DNA from 4 places in the Pantoea stewartii genome. Region 3 is predicted to be linked to each of the others. Evidence: predicted binding sites of a transcription regulator. Region 3 holds the regulator's gene; each other region holds the start of a gene.
What was found. The regulator PurR, encoded in region 3, represses purine synthesis genes. The targets are predictions, from matches to a motif close to CANGCAAACGTTTGCNTG.
Positions count from the first base shown of each region.

Region 1: G5574_RS13435 (NCS2 family permease) is a predicted target of PurR. The motif match lies at 1,775-1,792, and genes of this name have one in related genera.
Region 2: G5574_RS04585 (NCS2 family permease) is a predicted target of PurR. The motif match lies at 1,658-1,675, and genes of this name have one in related genera.
Region 4: guaD (guanine deaminase) is a predicted target of PurR. The motif match lies at 1,771-1,788, and genes of this name have one in related genera.

Region 1 covers NZ_CP049115.1:2,817,993-2,822,208, reverse strand. The annotation lists gene G5574_RS13440 (malonic semialdehyde reductase) at 1-329, shown strand, start outside; gene G5574_RS13435 (NCS2 family permease) at 392-1,705, opposite strand; gene yieH (6-phosphogluconate phosphatase) at 1,854-2,516, shown strand; gene G5574_RS13425 (acyltransferase) at 2,518-3,513, opposite strand; gene glyQ (glycine--tRNA ligase subunit alpha) at 3,795-4,216, shown strand, end outside.
Region 2 covers NZ_CP049115.1:973,221-977,436, reverse strand. The annotation lists gene G5574_RS04595 (carbohydrate kinase family protein) at 1-828, shown strand, start outside; gene G5574_RS04590 (response regulator) at 765-1,508, opposite strand; gene G5574_RS04585 (NCS2 family permease) at 1,946-3,244, shown strand; gene G5574_RS23620 (hypothetical protein) at 3,641-4,216, shown strand, end outside.
Region 3 covers NZ_CP049115.1:179,772-183,987, forward strand. The annotation lists gene punC (purine nucleoside transporter PunC) at 1-998, opposite strand, end outside; gene punR (DNA-binding transcriptional activator PunR) at 1,107-2,012, shown strand; gene purR (HTH-type transcriptional repressor PurR) at 2,009-3,034, opposite strand; gene cydH (cytochrome bd-I oxidase subunit CydH) at 3,317-3,406, shown strand; gene G5574_RS00825 (hypothetical protein) at 3,393-3,617, opposite strand; gene G5574_RS00830 (C40 family peptidase) at 3,697-4,216, opposite strand, start outside.
Region 4 covers NZ_CP049115.1:495,460-499,675, reverse strand. The annotation lists gene G5574_RS02260 (DUF1283 family protein) at 17-340, opposite strand; gene G5574_RS02255 (YnfA family protein) at 473-799, shown strand; gene ydfG (bifunctional NADP-dependent 3-hydroxy acid dehydrogenase/3-hydroxypropionate dehydrogenase YdfG) at 828-1,574, opposite strand; gene guaD (guanine deaminase) at 1,956-3,284, shown strand; gene xdhA (xanthine dehydrogenase small subunit) at 3,281-4,216, shown strand, end outside.

The sequences.
Region 1 (4,216 bases), 1.9 Mb from region 3:
CCTGGGACAGCGAGTTTTATCAGCATCTGACCATGTTGTTTCAACATGCCGATGCGCGAAACTGGTTTACCAACACACCCGATCTGGTTAAAGAAACCGCATTTCGTAACAGTAGCCTGCAGGCAGGCTATCTGATCATGGCCGCGCGTGCGCTGGGGCTGGATGCAGGCCCGATGTCAGGATTCGATCCGCTTAAAGTGAACGCGGCCTTTTTTGCCGGTACCACCTGGCAGGCCAACCTGCTCATTAACCTGGGCTATGGCTTACCCGACAAGCTCCCGCCCCGATTACCCCGGCTGAGCCTGGAGCAGGCCTGCCAGTTCGTCTGAGTTACTGGAGCGTTACGTGCTTACCGTAACGCTCACTGCTTTCCCGCCCTTTGCGTACGGTTTTAATGCGCGTCGATAAAGGCGATTTTCAATACAAACAGCAAGGCGACAATGACGACGCAGGGGCTGATTTCTCGCCAGCGACCGGTGCCCAGCTTCATCACACAGTACGCAATAAAGCCCAGTGCGATGCCTTCTGTAATCGAAAAACTAAAGGGCATCATGGCGGCAGTTACAAATGCCGGGACGGCTTCGGTCAGGTCATCCCATTTGACGCGGGACAGGCTGGCCGTCATCAGCACGCCAACATAGATTAACGCGCCTGCCGCAGCATAGGCCGGTACCATGGCCGCCAGGGGCGATAAAAACGTGACGAGCAGGAACAGAAGGCCTGTGACCACGGCCATCAATCCGGTACGGCCGCCGACAGCTACGCCGGAGGTACTTTCAATATAGGCGGTCACCGATGACGTTCCTGCCAGCGCGCCCGTTACCGAACTGATGCTGTCGACATACAACGCCTGTTTCATGCGCGGGAACGTGCCTTTTTCATCAGCCAGTCCGGCTTTGTCGGTCACGCCAATCAAGGTGCCGGACGAGTCAAACAGATTGACCAGCATAAAGGAGAATATGACGCCTGCCATGCCGATGTTGAACGCGCCTTTAATATCAACCTGACCGACAATCGCGGTGACAGATGGCGGCGCAGAAACTACGCCCGTAAACGTCACGTCGCCCAGCAGCCAACCCAACGCCGTGGTGACGATCATCGAAATGAGCACGGCGGCGTGAATGTTGCGTGAGGCCAGAATGGCGATAATAAAGAATCCCAGCGCACCCAGCAGCACATTGTGTGAGCTGAGGTTACCCACGCTGACCAGCGTATCCGGGTTGGCCACAATGATACCGGCGTTTTTCAGGCCCATCATGGCAATGAACAGGCCAATGCCAGCGGTGATGCCTACGCGCAGGCTAAGCGGAATATTGGCGATCATCCAGTAACGTACCCGCAACAGAGTCAGGATGAGCAGACCCAGTGCGCCCCAGAAGATGGCACCCATGCCGACCTGCCATGAGTAACCCATCGCGCCGACGACCACAAAGGCAAAAAAGGCATTGAGGCCCATCGCCGGGGCCAGGGCGACAGGAAGATTGGCAAACAGCCCCATCAGGATGCTGCCGAACGCGGCAATCAAACAGGTCGTTACGAACACTGCCCGGGTATCCATGCCTGCGACACCTAAAATCTGCGGGTTCACAAAAACAATGTATACCATGGTCAAAAACGTGGTAATGCCTGCGATCACTTCGGTACGAACCGTTGTACCATGCTCCTGCAGTTTGAATACGCGCTGAAAAAGGCCTTGTTTATTCATGCCATTTATCCAGAAGAAAATTTCACCGGCGCGTATCCTGGCGATTTTGCCCCGGCAATACAATGATTTTTCGCAACCGATTGCCATATCCCGGCCCCTCAGGGACACGCTGACGTGTTAAGGTACCCCGAACAAAAGGAGGAGTCAGATGTCTGTTGAATGCGTCTTTTTCGATTGTGACGGTACCCTGGTTGACAGTGAAGTCCTGTGCACCCGCGCGTATGTCACCACCTTTGCCCAGTACGGGATTACGCTCTCTCTGCAGGAGATGTTCGAAAAGTACAAAGGGGTAAAGCTGTATGACATCATCCGCGACGTCAGTGAAACGCATCGGGTCGCTCTGCCTCTGGAGGACGTTGAACCGGCTTACCGGCGCGAAGTGGCCCGTTTGTTTGACCGTGAACTGAAGCCGATAGCCGGTGCGAAGGCACTGGTCGGGCAAATGGCAGTACCGATATGCGTGGTGTCAAACGGCACGGTGAAAAAGATGCAGCACTCGCTGGGCCTCACCGGCATGCTGAGTCATTTCGCTGACCGTCTTTACAGCGGTTACGATATTGGCCACTGGAAGCCCGAACCCGAGCTGATGTTTCACGCAGCCCAACAAATGCAGGTACCCGTCGAGCGCTGTATTTTGGTGGATGACTCCGAAGCGGGGGCGCGTGCCGGTATCGCAGCAGGCATGCCGGTGTTTTATTACTGTGCCGACGCTCATAATCCCGAACTCCATCATCCGCTGGTGACCGTGTTCACCGATATGGCCGCGTTACCCGCGCTGTGGCGCGCCAGAGGCTGGAACCTGACGCGCTGACTCAGGTCACCCAATGTCGTTTATCCACCCGACTGAGCAGCATTCCCAGTAATAAGCTGCCCACCAGCGTGACGGTAAAAACGGCAGGCAGGTCGAGCCAGGGACGCGCCATATCGTCATAGTGATGGGTGCGAATAAAATGGATGAACAGGGCGTGAAAGCCGTAGATGGGCAGAGAGTAGCGCGAAATGATGGCCAGACCGGGCAGCGTACGTTGATTAAAGGCATTTTTGAACACCACCAGCGCGCTTATTGCGGCAATGAATACCAGCGGTCCGCAATAGAGATACCACGTATCGTTAAAGGCACCATTAACGATTAACGCGCGCTTCGTACCCAGCATAATGCCGGTCACGCAGGCCACAAAGGTCACGGCAGCCAACGGTGTGATAGCGCGTCTTTCTGTGTCCATGGTACCGATCGCCCGGCCTAATAAGGCGTAGAGCAGGTAATAGATACTGTCGCCGCTCAGGTAAAGGTTAATGGGCAACCAGTGAAAGCGCCCCCACGACTGGTCCATGGTATTGGGATTCGCGAGGACCACCACAATCAGCACCAGTAGCGCCACGTAGCGCGGCCGCACGCTTTTTACCTGAATCAGGGGCGACAAGAGGTAAATCCCCATGAGCGCGAAGAAAAACCACAGATGGTAGAACACCGGCTTCTGCAGCATTTTTAAAATTGAACGGCCTTCGCCAATTGGCGTCAGCAGGCTGATATAAACCAGTGACACGGCACTGTAAAAAACCAGACATCCCAGCAGTCGCCACAGGTGGCGCGGCTGCGTACTGCGTTCACCAAAGAACAGATAGCCTGAAATCATAAAAAACAGCGGCACACAGATGCGTGACGCTGAATTGAACAGGTTAGCAATATCCCACCAGTGACCTTTTATGGCCATCGGCCCGGTCAGATACCACGTTGTGGTGTGAATGACGATGACCATCAGGCAGGCAATCGCCCGCAAATTATCAATCCAGTAAATCTTTTGCGACATGGTGTCCTCTGGCGCAGTGCGTCCCGGTGCAAAGCGTAGCCAGTCGCGTCGACGTCAACAAGCGCAATAGCGGGGATTCAGAACCCTCTGTGCACAGGATCGCATGAAAACGCATAACCGTATCGGTTAATCAGGCGATGACAGGCCGCCAGCAGGCTAAATCTGACACCAAAAATCCACTCTCGCGGCTGCGCCGCCGGATTTCCGGCTGCATATCACGCGGTCAAAGGGTATACTGTCGCACTCTTTTTTTATCTAGCCGAACCGCGTGCGAACTCATCATGCAAAAGTTTGATACCAAGACCTTTCAGGGCCTGATCCTGACATTGCAGGATTACTGGGCGCGCCAGGGCTGCACCATTGTTCAACCACTGGACATGGAAGTGGGCGCTGGTACTTCACACCCAATGACCTGCCTGCGCGCACTTGGCCCGGAGCCGATTGCTGCGGCCTATGTGCAGCCATCCCGTCGTCCTACCGACGGCCGCTATGGCGAAAACCCGAACCGCTTGCAGCACTACTATCAGTTCCAGGTGATCATCAAGCCGTCGCCGGACAATATTCAGGAGCTGTACCTCGGGTCGCTGAAAGCGCTGGGTATGGATCCTACCGTACACGACATTCGCTTTGTTGAAGATAACTGGGAAAACCCGACGCTGGGTGCCTGGGGACTGGGCTGGGAAGTCTGGCTTAACGGTATGGA
Region 2 (4,216 bases), 790 kb from region 3:
CTGGCTATGATGAAAGCGGCGCAGATTGACTACCGGTTAGTGCAGCGCACCGACGACAAGCCTACAGCGATGACCCAGGTGATGACGACACCGGACGGACAACGGACTTTTTTCTTTTCACCCGGCGCCAACAGCTTACTGGACAGACCGCACTTCGCCGCCGTCGATGACGCACAGCGCATCTTTCATCTGGGGTATTTGCTGCTGCTGGAAACGCTGGATAGCGTGGACAGCGAATTTGGTACCCGCAGCGCCCGGTTGCTGGCACACATGCAGCAGCGGGGCTATTTCACGTCCCTGGATCTGGCTTCCCGCGCGGGCGATTACCGCCCTCAGGTGCTGCCCGCCTTACGCTGGCTGGATTATCTGGTGATTAATGAACTGGAAGCGCAGGCGTTGTCAGGCGTGCTGTTACGTGATGGCCGCGGCATTCAGCCGCCCGCCGCTTTTGCCCGTGCCGCGCAGTGGCTGGCGGAGCAGGGCGTGCGTCAGCGTGTTGTTATCCATGCGCCCGAGGGCGCATGGGGACGTGAAGCGGACGGCGAAGGTGTCTGGCAGCCCGCCTGGCAGCTGGCACCCGACGACATTGTGGGCAGCGTCGGAGCGGGTGATGCATTTTGTGCGGGCGTGCTGTTTGCCAGCCATGAAGGCGAGGATATGGTCTCGACGCTGAAACTGGCCCATACCTGCGCCTGTTTTAATCTGCGTGCCGCCAATGCGACAGACGGCATTCGCCCCTTGCGCGACATGCGTGAATGGATGGCTCAGGCGGTTTGTGTGGAAAGTCCCAGCCCTTCAGGTTTGACCACATCGGCAGAAAAAACATAGCCCAGCCCGCGGATAGTGCGGATCAGGCCGGGCTGATGCGGATTGGCTTCAATTTTACGGCGTAACCGCATGATCAGCACATCGATCGTGCGGTCAAAGACATCCATCGTCTCGCTGTGGGTCAGTTCTAATAACTGATCGCGCGTCAGGACCTTGCGTGCATGCCGTACCATGGCGCGTAACAAAGTATATTCCCCCTGCGTCAGAGGAACCGTTTCGCGTTGAGGATTGAGTAACTGGCAGCGTGCTTCATCAAGCACCCAGCCATTGAAGCGCCAGCCTGACTGCGCGTCATCACTGGTTGCGGCACGTCCGCTGCGTCTGAGGGCGGCGCGTGCGCGGGCCACGACCACGCGGGGATTGAATGGTTTAGCAATATAGTCGTCCGCGCCCATCTCCAGACCCACGACCATCTCCGATTCCGATCCCATGCCGGTCAGCATGATTACGAGGATATCAGGCCGTTGACGCTGCAACTGCTGGAGCACCAGCAATCCATTGGTATCAGGCAACATCATATCCAACATTACCAGCGCGATGTCCGGGTGAGCACTGACCATCGCCAGCGCCTCTTTACCCTGATGACAACGATAAACCCGTAAAGCATGTTCACTGAGCGCGTCCTGCAACAGATCGCAGACCGCAGGATCATCATCCACCACCAGAACTGCTGGCTTCATTGTGTGACCTCAATGTTACTAAAGAGTTAATTTCGAGTTTACACATTCCCCTTTTGCCTGCAGGTTAATGCGGCTGAAACGTGACCAGCGTCGCCTCACAAAGTGTTGAAGCGTGCGTCAGCACCCTTTTTTCGCCTTTTCGGCACCGAAAGGAAAACGTTTGCGCATTTAGGGGGCAATGCACCATAATCGCGCCCTGATTCGGTTCAGAATTCTCTTAAGGCTCGTTTGCGCTTATTCAGGTAATCGATTGCGTGTCGGACTGGCACAGCAATTGCTTAAGCCTTAGCAATTGCTCACATGACAAAGGAAAGCAACCCCGGTTTTTAACAGGCCTGCAACGGCGCGGGCCAGCCGTCGGCATTACCACAAACAGCATGATAATAACTTTGGCAAGAGAGCACGTACCTGAGTGACGTCTCTATCATCGAGAGATAATGATGTTAGAAAAACTATTTAAATTAAAAGCGCACAACACAACGGTTCGCACCGAAATCATCGCCGGGATCACGACCTTTCTGGCAATGGCTTATATCCTGTTCGTTAACCCCAGTATTTTAGGGGCGACCGGCATGGACAAAGGTGCGGTCTTCGTCGCGACCTGTCTGGCGGCAGCAATTGGTTCTGTGTTGATGGGACTGATTGCCAACTATCCTATCGCCCTGGCACCGGGAATGGGCCTGAATGCCTTCTTCACGTATACCGTTGTGCTGCACATGGGCTACACCTGGCAGATTGCGCTGGGCGCGGTATTCCTGTCTGCGGTTATCTTCTTTGCGTTATCAATCTTTAAAATTCGCGAATGGATTATCAAAAGCATTCCGTTGCCGTTGCGTGCGGGGATTGCCGCCGGTATTGGTCTGTTCCTGGCGATTATCGCGCTGGAAGGGGCGGGAATCGTCGTCGACAATCCGGCCACGCTGGTAGGAATTGGTGATTTGACCAAGCCTGGACCACTGATGGCGGTGTTAGGTTTTATCATCATCGTCGTGCTGGAGGCGCGCCGTGTGACGGGCGCGGTTTTGATTGGCATTCTGATCATTACCTTTATCTCCATGGGAATTGGCCTGACGCCGTTTGGCGGCGTATTTTCTGCCCCGCCGTCCATCGCCCCGACGTTTATGCATCTGGATATCGCGGGTGCGTTTAACGTGGGTCTGATTAGCGTGATTTTTGCGTTCCTGTTTGTCGACGTGTTTGATAACACGGGAACGCTGCTGGGCGTGACCAAACGTGCCGGACTGGCTGACGAAGAGGGCAACGTGCCTAAAATGGGGCGCGCGCTTGTGGCGGACAGTGCGGCGGCGCTGTTTGGTTCTCTGCTGGGAACGTCCACGACCACCAGCTATGTCGAATCGGCTGCAGGCGTCAGCGCCGGTGGCCGTACCGGATTAACGGCTGTGGTGGTGGCGGTGCTGTTTTTACTGGCGCTGTTCTTTTCACCCCTGGCTTCCAGCGTGCCGGTTTACGCCACGGCACCCGCACTGCTCTTTGTGGCTGTGCTGATGACCTCAGGCCTGGCCGAGATCGACTGGAAAGACATTACTACTGCGGCTCCTGTTACGGTGACGGCCCTGACCATGCCATTAACGTATTCCATTGCAAACGGTATCGCTTTCGGCTTTATCACCTGGACCGTGGTGAAACTGCTGAGTGGACGGACGAAAGAAATTAATGCGGCGCTGATTATTCTTTCCCTGCTGTTTGTCATTAAGCTCGGCTGGTTGAGTGCATAATTAACTTCACCGTTACAGCATAGTTAATATGCTGTAACGGTTTTAGCGTTATATTTCGCGTCGATGCATCACCAGGCTGCCTCAGCTTTTTCAATCGTTGTGCATTCTCTTCCAAAATGAATATGAACTGCCTTTTCTTCACGCCTTTCACCTCTTACTCTTCGACAACACCTTCTGAATAAGGCGGCACGCTGGTTTTATTTTGCGTTCTTATTCAATCAGGTAATGTTTATTGTGCGGGACTTTGCTTCAATAACGTCGAAGCAGGTCGTGAATAACGTTAACGGATGCATGTAATCCGCCTGTCAGGGACCGATAATGGGCAACCTTTGTATAAAACGGGATCGCGGAAAGCCAAACGTAATCGACCGTCATTGCGGGACGGGAGGCAAAACAATGGAAAATTTTGAAAAGCGCTTTGAGCGACTGGAGCAAGACAGCCATCAGATGAAAATTGATCTGGCGCTGTTCAGTGGGCGCGCGACGGCATTTGCGACGAAAACTGATCTTGAAATACTGCGCTCAGAGCAAACGCTGTTTCACGTTGAAATGCTTCAGCGATTCACTGGCCTGGAAGAAAATGTAGGACACGTCGCGAGTCAGTTTGCCGGTATTGAGAACAGGCAGGATCGTATTGACAGCAAAATTTTTGAAATCAATAAGGTATTAGTCGACGTTACTAACCGGTTTAACAGCATTGACGCCAGCTTCTCGGTTGTCATAGCGAAATTTGATGATACTGACAGCCGATTTGATGGGACAGATAAGCGGCTGGACGGACTTGGCTGTCGGTTCGAGGGTGTGGACAAGCGGTTCGACGGACTTGACTGTCGACTTGATGGCGTGGATAAGCGGTTCGACGGACTCGACTGTCGGCTTGATGGCGTGGATAAGCGGCTGGACGGACTCGACTGTCGGCTTGATGGTGTGGATAAGCGGCTGGACGGCATCGACAGTCGGCTTGATGGCGTG
Region 3 (4,216 bases):
GCCGCTTTCCCGGTGGCATTTGGGAAGGGCAGCAGCGCACTGGACACCACAATCGGATAAATCGCGCCATTTGCCAGCGCCATGCCGCAGAACGGCACCAGTAACGCCGTGAGTGACGGGCTTCCCGAAAGCGCGACGGCAAACAGCGCCCCGACACTCAGACTATAGACGCCGAGCAGCCACGGCAGCAGCGTTGCGCCAGAAAACCGGTTGAGCAGCGCACGGCAGCCAAACCCGCCGATTAAAAAGGCGATGGTTTGGGGAATATAACTGAGCCCGATATCCGCAGGAGACAGACCAATTTCAGCCAGAATAAACGGCGAACCCGTCAGCCATGCAAAAAAACTGGCCGAGCAGGCGGAATACATCAGTACGTTACCGCTGTAGGCACGTGCGCGCAGCAGCGTCAGAAACCCAGGCTGCGAAGCAGGGGAACGTTGATTTTTTTGCGGCGAAGGCAGGCGCAGCGTGACCAGGATGAGCGCCACAGCAATTCCCGTCAGCACCGCAAAAATGGCGCGCCAGTGAAAATGGCCGATCAGCCAGGCGCCCAGTAACGGCGCCAGGGCGGGAGACAGCGCGACGAGCGGCATAATGGTAGCAAAGACTTTATTGGCCTGTGACTGAGGATAGCGATCAACGACCAGCGCCTGCCAGCTGACGGCCGCCGCGCACACGCCGATAGCCTGTACAAAACGCAGTACCAGCATCAGGATCACATTATCTACCCACAACATACCCGCACAGCCCAGAGCAAACAGGACGAGGCCTGCCAGCAGCACCGGCTTACGCCCCAACCGATCAGATAAGGGGCCCCAGACCAGTTGACCACAGGCAAAACCGGCCAGAAACAGACTCATGCTGGCGCTGATCATCCCGGCTGACGTGCTAAAACTTTGCTGCATAGCGCCGAAGGCGGGCAGGTACATATCGGTTGCCAGAAAGCCCAGCATACTGAGCACGGCAAGATAGGGAATAAAGCCTTTTGAAGCGGACATCGGGTTCTCATCAGTTGCAGAATAAACGCGGGGCAGTGTAAAAGCTGTACTTCACGCTGTGAAACGGTAAAATTTGCCTGTTGCTGTTAAAAATTTTGAAGGCAAATTATGTGGTCTGAATATGCGCTGGAAGTGGTGGATGCGGTCGCACGCGGTGGCAGCTTTAGCGCGGCCGCCCAGGAACTGCACCGTGTGCCTTCTGCCATCAGCTATACCGTTCGCCAGCTGGAAACCTGGCTGGCTGTGCCGCTGTTTGAACGCCAGCACCGGGAGGTGATTCTCACCCCGGCGGGCGAGCATTTTGTGCGGGAAGGGCGCAGCGTTATCAAAAAAATGGATGCCACACGACGTCAGTGTCAACAGCTCGCCAACGGCTGGCGCGGTCAGATTGGTATTGCCGTCGACTGCATCGTCAAACCGCAGCGGACCCGGCAGTTTGTCAGGGATTTTTACCGCCATTTTCCCGACATGGAGTTGCACATCAGCTATGAGGTCTTTAACGGCGTCTGGGATGCGCTGGCAGACGGGCGAGTGGATGTGGCGATAGGTGCGACACAGGCGATTCCGGTGGGGGGGCGTTTCGCCTTTCGCGATATGGGCACCCTGAACTGGCGTTGCGTGGTGGCGCGTCAGCACCCTCTGACGCAGGTTGCTACGCTAGATGATGAGGCGTTGCGCAACTGGCCTTCTCTGGTGCTGGAAGATACGTCGCGCGCGTTACCGCGTCGTATGACCTGGGCGCTGGATAACCAACGCCGGCTGGTGGTCCCGGACTGGCAAACCGGTCTGGACTGTGTGCGCGCCGGTTTGTGTGTCGCGATGATACCGGGCCATTTAGCGCGGCCCTTACTGGACAGCGGCGAGATGGCAGAGCTGAACTTACCGCAGGCGTTTCCGGAAAGTCCCTGCTGCGTCAGCTGGGCGGAAGATCGCGCATCACCGGCGCTGGGGTGGTTACTCCAGTACCTGGGCGATGCGCAAACGCTAAATCAGGAGTGGTTGAGCGAGGATTAACGGCGATAATCGCGATAAGGACCATAGCCCACCGAACGTCGCTCAATAAGCGTCGGGTGGACTTCAATTGTCTGCGACTCTTCCCGCTTACTGGTGATGCGATCTAACAACATCTCCAGCGCTTTCTCACCCAACTGGGCTTTAGGCTGATGCACCGTGGTCAGTGCCGGGGTGAAATAGCGCGCATTGCGCACATTGTCGTAACCGATGACGGAGATATCCTGCGGCACGCGCAGGCCCATTTCGTCGGCCGCGCAGATTGCGCCCATCGCCATGATGTCGCCCCCACAGAATACGGCGCTTGGGCGCTGCTTCTGTGACAGAATCTGCTGCATGGCCTGATAGCCAGATTCGGGTTCAAAGTCACCCTGCACAATCCATTCGGCACGTGGCTGAATACCTGCTTCTTCCAGCGCCTTGAGGAAACCGGCATGGCGACCGCCTCCCGTGTTACGCTCCATCTGGCCGGGAATGGCACCAATATCGCGATGACCACGCTCAATCAAATAACGTCCTGCCAGATAACCGCCCTGGAAAGCATTGTCCAGTACGGTATCGGTAAAGTCGGCACGGGATTCGCCCCAGTCCATCACCACCATCGGAATATTGCGGTTCGCTTCCAGCATTTGCAGCAGATCATCCGGATACTCTGAACACATCACCAGAAGCCCGTCAACGCGCTTTTGCGCCATCATCGACAGATAGGCGCGCTGTTTTTGCAGGTCATTATGTGCGTTGCCCAAAATCAGGGTATAGCCTTTATCGAAGCAGTGATTCTCAATGGCTTCGATAATTTCAGCAAAGTAGGGCGCTTCACTGGACGTGGCGAGCAGGCCCAGCGTTTTGGTGTGATTCACCTTCAGGCTACGCGCGACTGCGCTGGGAGAATAATGCAGTTCCCGAATCGCTTCCCACACCGCTTCGCAGGTATTTTCTGCGACAAAGCGCGTTTTATTGATGACGTGTGAGACGGTCGTGGTGGACACGCCCGCACGCTTCGCCACATCTTTAATTGTTGCCATGTAAATCGAACTCCCGGGCCTATCTAAATTATTGATAAGCATATTGTTAAACGTTTGCGTCAGCGGACGGTTATTTCTGCGAAAAACATCGCTTTTCTGTCCGGTATTGAGTCATCAGGGCAGGAAATAACGTCTGAAAAGGGCGCGGACGCAACCGATATTGCGCGCTGTTGCGCAACAAAGGGGGGATTCTAACAAGGCTGTGCGGATAAAACGAGATTTTTACCCACGCGTATGTGAAAATGCTTTCACCTTACAAACGTCAGGGTTAAAGGAGAGGGGATGAGTACCGATTTAAAACTGTCATTAATGACGACGGCAGCCGCACTGTTAATGATCATCGCGTTTAGCTTCACCGCTATTCTGCACTAGCCGCATTCGTTTGCAGCGACGCTATACTGGCTGACTGGCTGACTGGCTGACTGGCTGACTGGCTGACTGGCTGACTGGCTGACTGGCTGACTGGCTGACTGGCTGGCTGACTGGCTGGCTGACTGGCTGACTGCGCGTCCAGCCTTGCCGGTGATACGTCCTGTCTGTCAGACCGTATCACCGGCAGGTGCGGCATTTTCGCCTGGAACATCCGGCTGCACAATCGGGGTGAGGTGGGCAATAAAAAAGCCGGGAAGTTGCCTTTCCCGGCTTTTTTGTATGAAGGACGTTTAGCGAACGGTCTTTGGCGTCATAACGCGACGCGCACCAATATAATGGCGCTGCCAGTAATCTTCGCTCAACGCACTGATTTGAATATCTTTACCGGTACGCGGTGACTGAATGAATTTACCGTTGCCCAGGTAAACCCCGACATGATCTGCGGTTCCACGCCCGTTGATGCGGAAGAAAACCAGATCGCCTTTTTCAAGGGATTCGCGGTTGACCGGTGCTGCATCCCGCAGATGGTACATTTCGTTAGCGGTACGGGGGATCTTAAACTTCACGACGTCTTTGTAGGCGTACCATACGAGGCCACTGCAATCAAAACCCGTATGGGGCGATTTGCCTCCCCACTGATAACGCTTGCCAAGTTGCCCCATCAGTTTTGCCATCGCCGTTTCACGCGCTTTCTGGTAACGCTGGCGATGCGCTTTACTCATTTTAATGGTGCCGGTTTCGGTATTGTCTGCCGTTAACGCCTTCGCAGCACGTTGATGACCATACCGTTTTTTGCTGGCGGCATTGGCG
Region 4 (4,216 bases), 320 kb from region 3:
TTACTATAGCTGAAAATTACGGCAGTACCGGACGACCGGTGCGGCGATCCAAACAGCGCAACGTGTTGGGTTCCCAGTAGGCATTCAGGTTAGCGCTCTGCTCACACTTGTCGCGGGTATCAAACGCGCGGTCCGCTTTATCAAACTCTTTTTCCACCCGGCGGTTCACTTTATTGCGCAGCATGTGCGTGTCATTCCACTGCTCTTTACTCTGACGGGCCGCTTCATTATTCAGCGCGCTACTGCCATTTTCAATTATCAGGCGATCGGTGTTTGCACTCACGCCAAATGCCGTGACAGAAAGCAGGGCCACCATCAGAACCGGAAGCAATTTTTTCATCGTAATATCCTTCAGTTAACACGGGCTTACCTGTGGGTAAACTTTTGCAGCCTGTGCGCAATAGTATACCATTGCCGCTCAGATGCTCACCAGCAGTGTGCATGTCGTTTACCTGCCTGAGAGATTAACGTGCTGATCAAGACTGCATTACTGTTTTTTATTACCGCCCTGGCAGAGATCACAGGCTGTTTTTTGCCCTGGCTGTGGCTGAAAAAGGGCGCGTCGGCCTGGCTGTTAGTGCCTGCCGCACTGAGTCTCACGCTGTTTGTCTGGCTGCTGACGCTCCATCCTGCGGCAAGTGGGCGCGTATACGCGGCTTACGGCGGCGTTTATGTTCTCACGGCGCTGGTCTGGTTGCGCATCGTAGACGGGGTGAAGCTGAGTATCTGGGACTGGAGTGGTGCGCTGATTGCGTTCAGCGGCATGTTGATTATCGTGCTGGGCTGGGGCAAAGCGTAAAAAGCCAGCCCGAGGGCTGGCCTCTTAATCAGGGTTTATGCACTTTAAGGCCTGCCAGCGTCTGGCTGACGGGCATCATTTCCAGGGTGTTGATGTTGACGTGTTTAGGCAAGGTTGCCACCCAGTAAACCGCTTCAGTCACATCTTCCGGCGTCAGTGCCGTCGCGCCCTCATAAACCTTATCAGCCTTGTCATCGTCGCCTTTAAAGCGCACGTTAGAGAATTCGGTGCCGCCAACCAGGCCTGGCTCAATATCCGTTACGCGCAGGGCGGTGCCGTGCAAATCGGTGCGCAGGTTCAGGCTGAACTGACGGACAAAGGCTTTGGTGGCCCCATACACATTACCGCCCGCATAGGGCCAGCTTCCGGCAATCGACCCGATATTAATGATATGACCGACGTTACGCTCAACCATCGCAGGCAAGACGGCGCGCGTCATATACACCAGCCCCTTCGTGTTGGTGTCGATCATATTTTCCCAGTCATTCACATCTGCCCGGTGCGCCGGTTCAATGCCTAATGCCAGACCCGCGTTATTGACCAGTACATCAATGTCGCGCCATTCTGCAGGGAGGTGTGCAATTGCCTCTTCAATGGCGGCCCGGTTACGCACATCCAGTTGCACCGTATACAGGTTGTCGCCCAACGCGTCTTTCAGCGCTTTCAGACGTTCTGCGCGACGGCCGCTTGCGATCACTTTGTGTCCTGTTTCGATGAACCGGCGGGTAATGCTTTGACCAAACCCTGCCGTTGCCCCCGTAACAAAAATAATCATCGTGTTTCCCTTATTCCGTTTCATGGTGTTCCTTTCACCTTAACACGGCATTTTTGGCGATGTCCGCTGAATTTTACGTGCACGGTCGCCCACGGTCTGCGCTATTTTCGTGCAGTCCGCCCCGTTATTGTGCAAACGCGTCAGGCCGGCAGGGCGCATTTTGGCCATCATTATCCAGGCAACCGATTGCGAAAGAATGGCAACCGTTTGCGTCGTGTGTAAAGACGTTTTTTCGTTGCGCAACGAATAATTTTTATTAAGTTACTGATATATAAGTTTTAATTTTATAAACAAGGCTGGCATGACTCTTGCAAAATGTTTAAACAGAGACCAGGGTTAAGGCACAGGGCGACATTTACCCCGCCCGGCAGAGGAAACATTATGCTGACATATACGGACGCGGCGATTCGCGCCAGCTTCTTCGATTTTGCCGCAGTGGCACACGATCCCGAATCGATACTGGCGCAGGCACGCTATCTGGACGATGGCGTGCTGACGCTGCGTGAAGGGCGTGTTGTCGATCTGCGCCCCTGGCAGGAGAGCACAGACAGCCTGAATGCAGGCGGCATGATTGACCTGCGCGGTAAGCTGATCATCCCGGGCTTTGTCGATTGCCATATTCATTATCCGCAAACGGAAATGATCGGTGCCTTTGGCGAGCAACTGCTGGAGTGGCTGAATCAGTACACTTTTCCCGTGGAAGCGCAGTATCACTGCCCGGATCATGCCGCGCAGATGTCGGCATTTTTCCTGCAGCAGTTACTGGCGAACGGCACGACCAGCGCGTTGATTTTCGGCACGGTGCACCCGCAGTCGGTAGATGCGCTGTTCAGCGCAGCCGAGGCGCTCAATATGCGTATTATCGCAGGCAAAGTGATGATGGATCGCAATGCCCCGGACTACCTGACAGAAACGCCAGAAGAGAGCTATGCCCAGACGGAGGCGCTGATTGCGCGCTGGCACGAGCGCGGCCGCCTTAATTATGCGCTGACGCCGCGTTTCGCTCCGACCTCTTCTCCGGCGCTGCTGGAGAAAGTTCAGGCGCTTCGCCAGCGTCACCCGGATGTCTGGGTTCATACGCACCTTAGCGAAAACCCCCACGAAGTGGCCTGGGTGAAGCAGCTTTTTCCTGACCATAACGGTTATCTGGATGTGTATCATCAGTATCAGCTGACCGGGCGCCGCAGCGTATTCGCGCACTGTCTGCATCTGGAAACACAGGAGTGGCAGTGCCTGCATGATACGAACTCCGCCATAGCATTTTGCCCCACCTCAAATCTGTTTCTGGGCAGCGGCCTGTTCAATATCCAGCGGAGCTGGCAGCAGGGCGTTAACGTGGGCATCGGCACCGATGTAGGCGCCGGCACCACCTTCAATATGCTGCAAACGCTGGGAGAAGCCTACAAAGTGGGGCAACTGCAGCAGTACAAACTGAGCGCCGCAGAAGCGTTTTATCACGCCACACTGGGCGGCGCTCATGCGCTGGATCTCGATAAACACATCGGTAACTTCGCCCCGGGCAAAGAAGCGGACTTTGTGGTGCTGGATCCCGCCGTGTCCGCCTTGCAGAGGTTACGCATGGCAAACAGTAAAGATATCTGGGAAAAACTGTTTGTGCTGATGACGCTCGGCGATGACAGAAATATCGTACAAACCTGGGTTAACGGTCGCCCGGTCTGGCAATCCGCTGCAAAGGAGAACGCCGCATGATTCAGTTCCTGCTTAATGACCGTCCGGTGACAGAAGAGCAGCTCGATCCCAATCTGACGGTCCTGTCGTATTTGCGTACGCATCAGCGTCGCTGCGGCACCAAAGAGGGCTGTGCCTCCGGCGACTGCGGCGCGTGTAGCGTCACGCTGGGCAGTGTCGTAGACGGGAAGCTCACCTACCAGACCGTGAACAGCTGCCTGATGCTGGTCAGTGGGTTACAGGGTAAGCAACTCATTACGGTAGAGGATCTACGCCAGGGAAAAAGCCTGCATCCGGTACAGCAGGCAATGGTGGACTGCCATGGCTCGCAGTGTGGATTCTGTACGCCGGGTTTTGTCATGTCGCTGTTTAGTCTGCAAAAAAACCAGCCTGAGTGGAATCGTCAGCAGGCCGAACATGCGCTGGCGGGTAACCTGTGCCGCTGTACCGGTTACCGTTCCATCATGGCGGCTGCCGAGCAAAGCCTGAGCGATGTTCAGCCCGACAGCTTTGATCGTCAGGCACAGCAGGTGACTGAACAGCTGATGAACCTGACACACGAGGCTATCCAGACGCTGGAAAAGAACGGTCGCACCTGTTTTATCCCGAAAACCGTGCAGCAGCTTGCCGAATGCTGTATCGCCCATCCTGATGCCGCATTGCTGGCGGGCGGCACCGATCTCAGCCTGCTGATTACCCAGCGTGACCAGCATCTCCCCAAAATGATTGCCCTGGGGCAGGTTGACGCACTGAAAGCCTGCGGCGAGGACGATAAACACTATCAACTGGGTGCCGCTGCGTCGCTGGAGCACATTGCCGATTTTATGGCGACGCGCATTCCGGGTTTTGCCGGAATGCTGACGCGCTTTGCCTCGCTACAAATTCGTCAACTCGGCACGCTGGGCGGCAACCTTGCGAACGCTTCGCCGATTGGTGATGCCTCGCCTACGCTG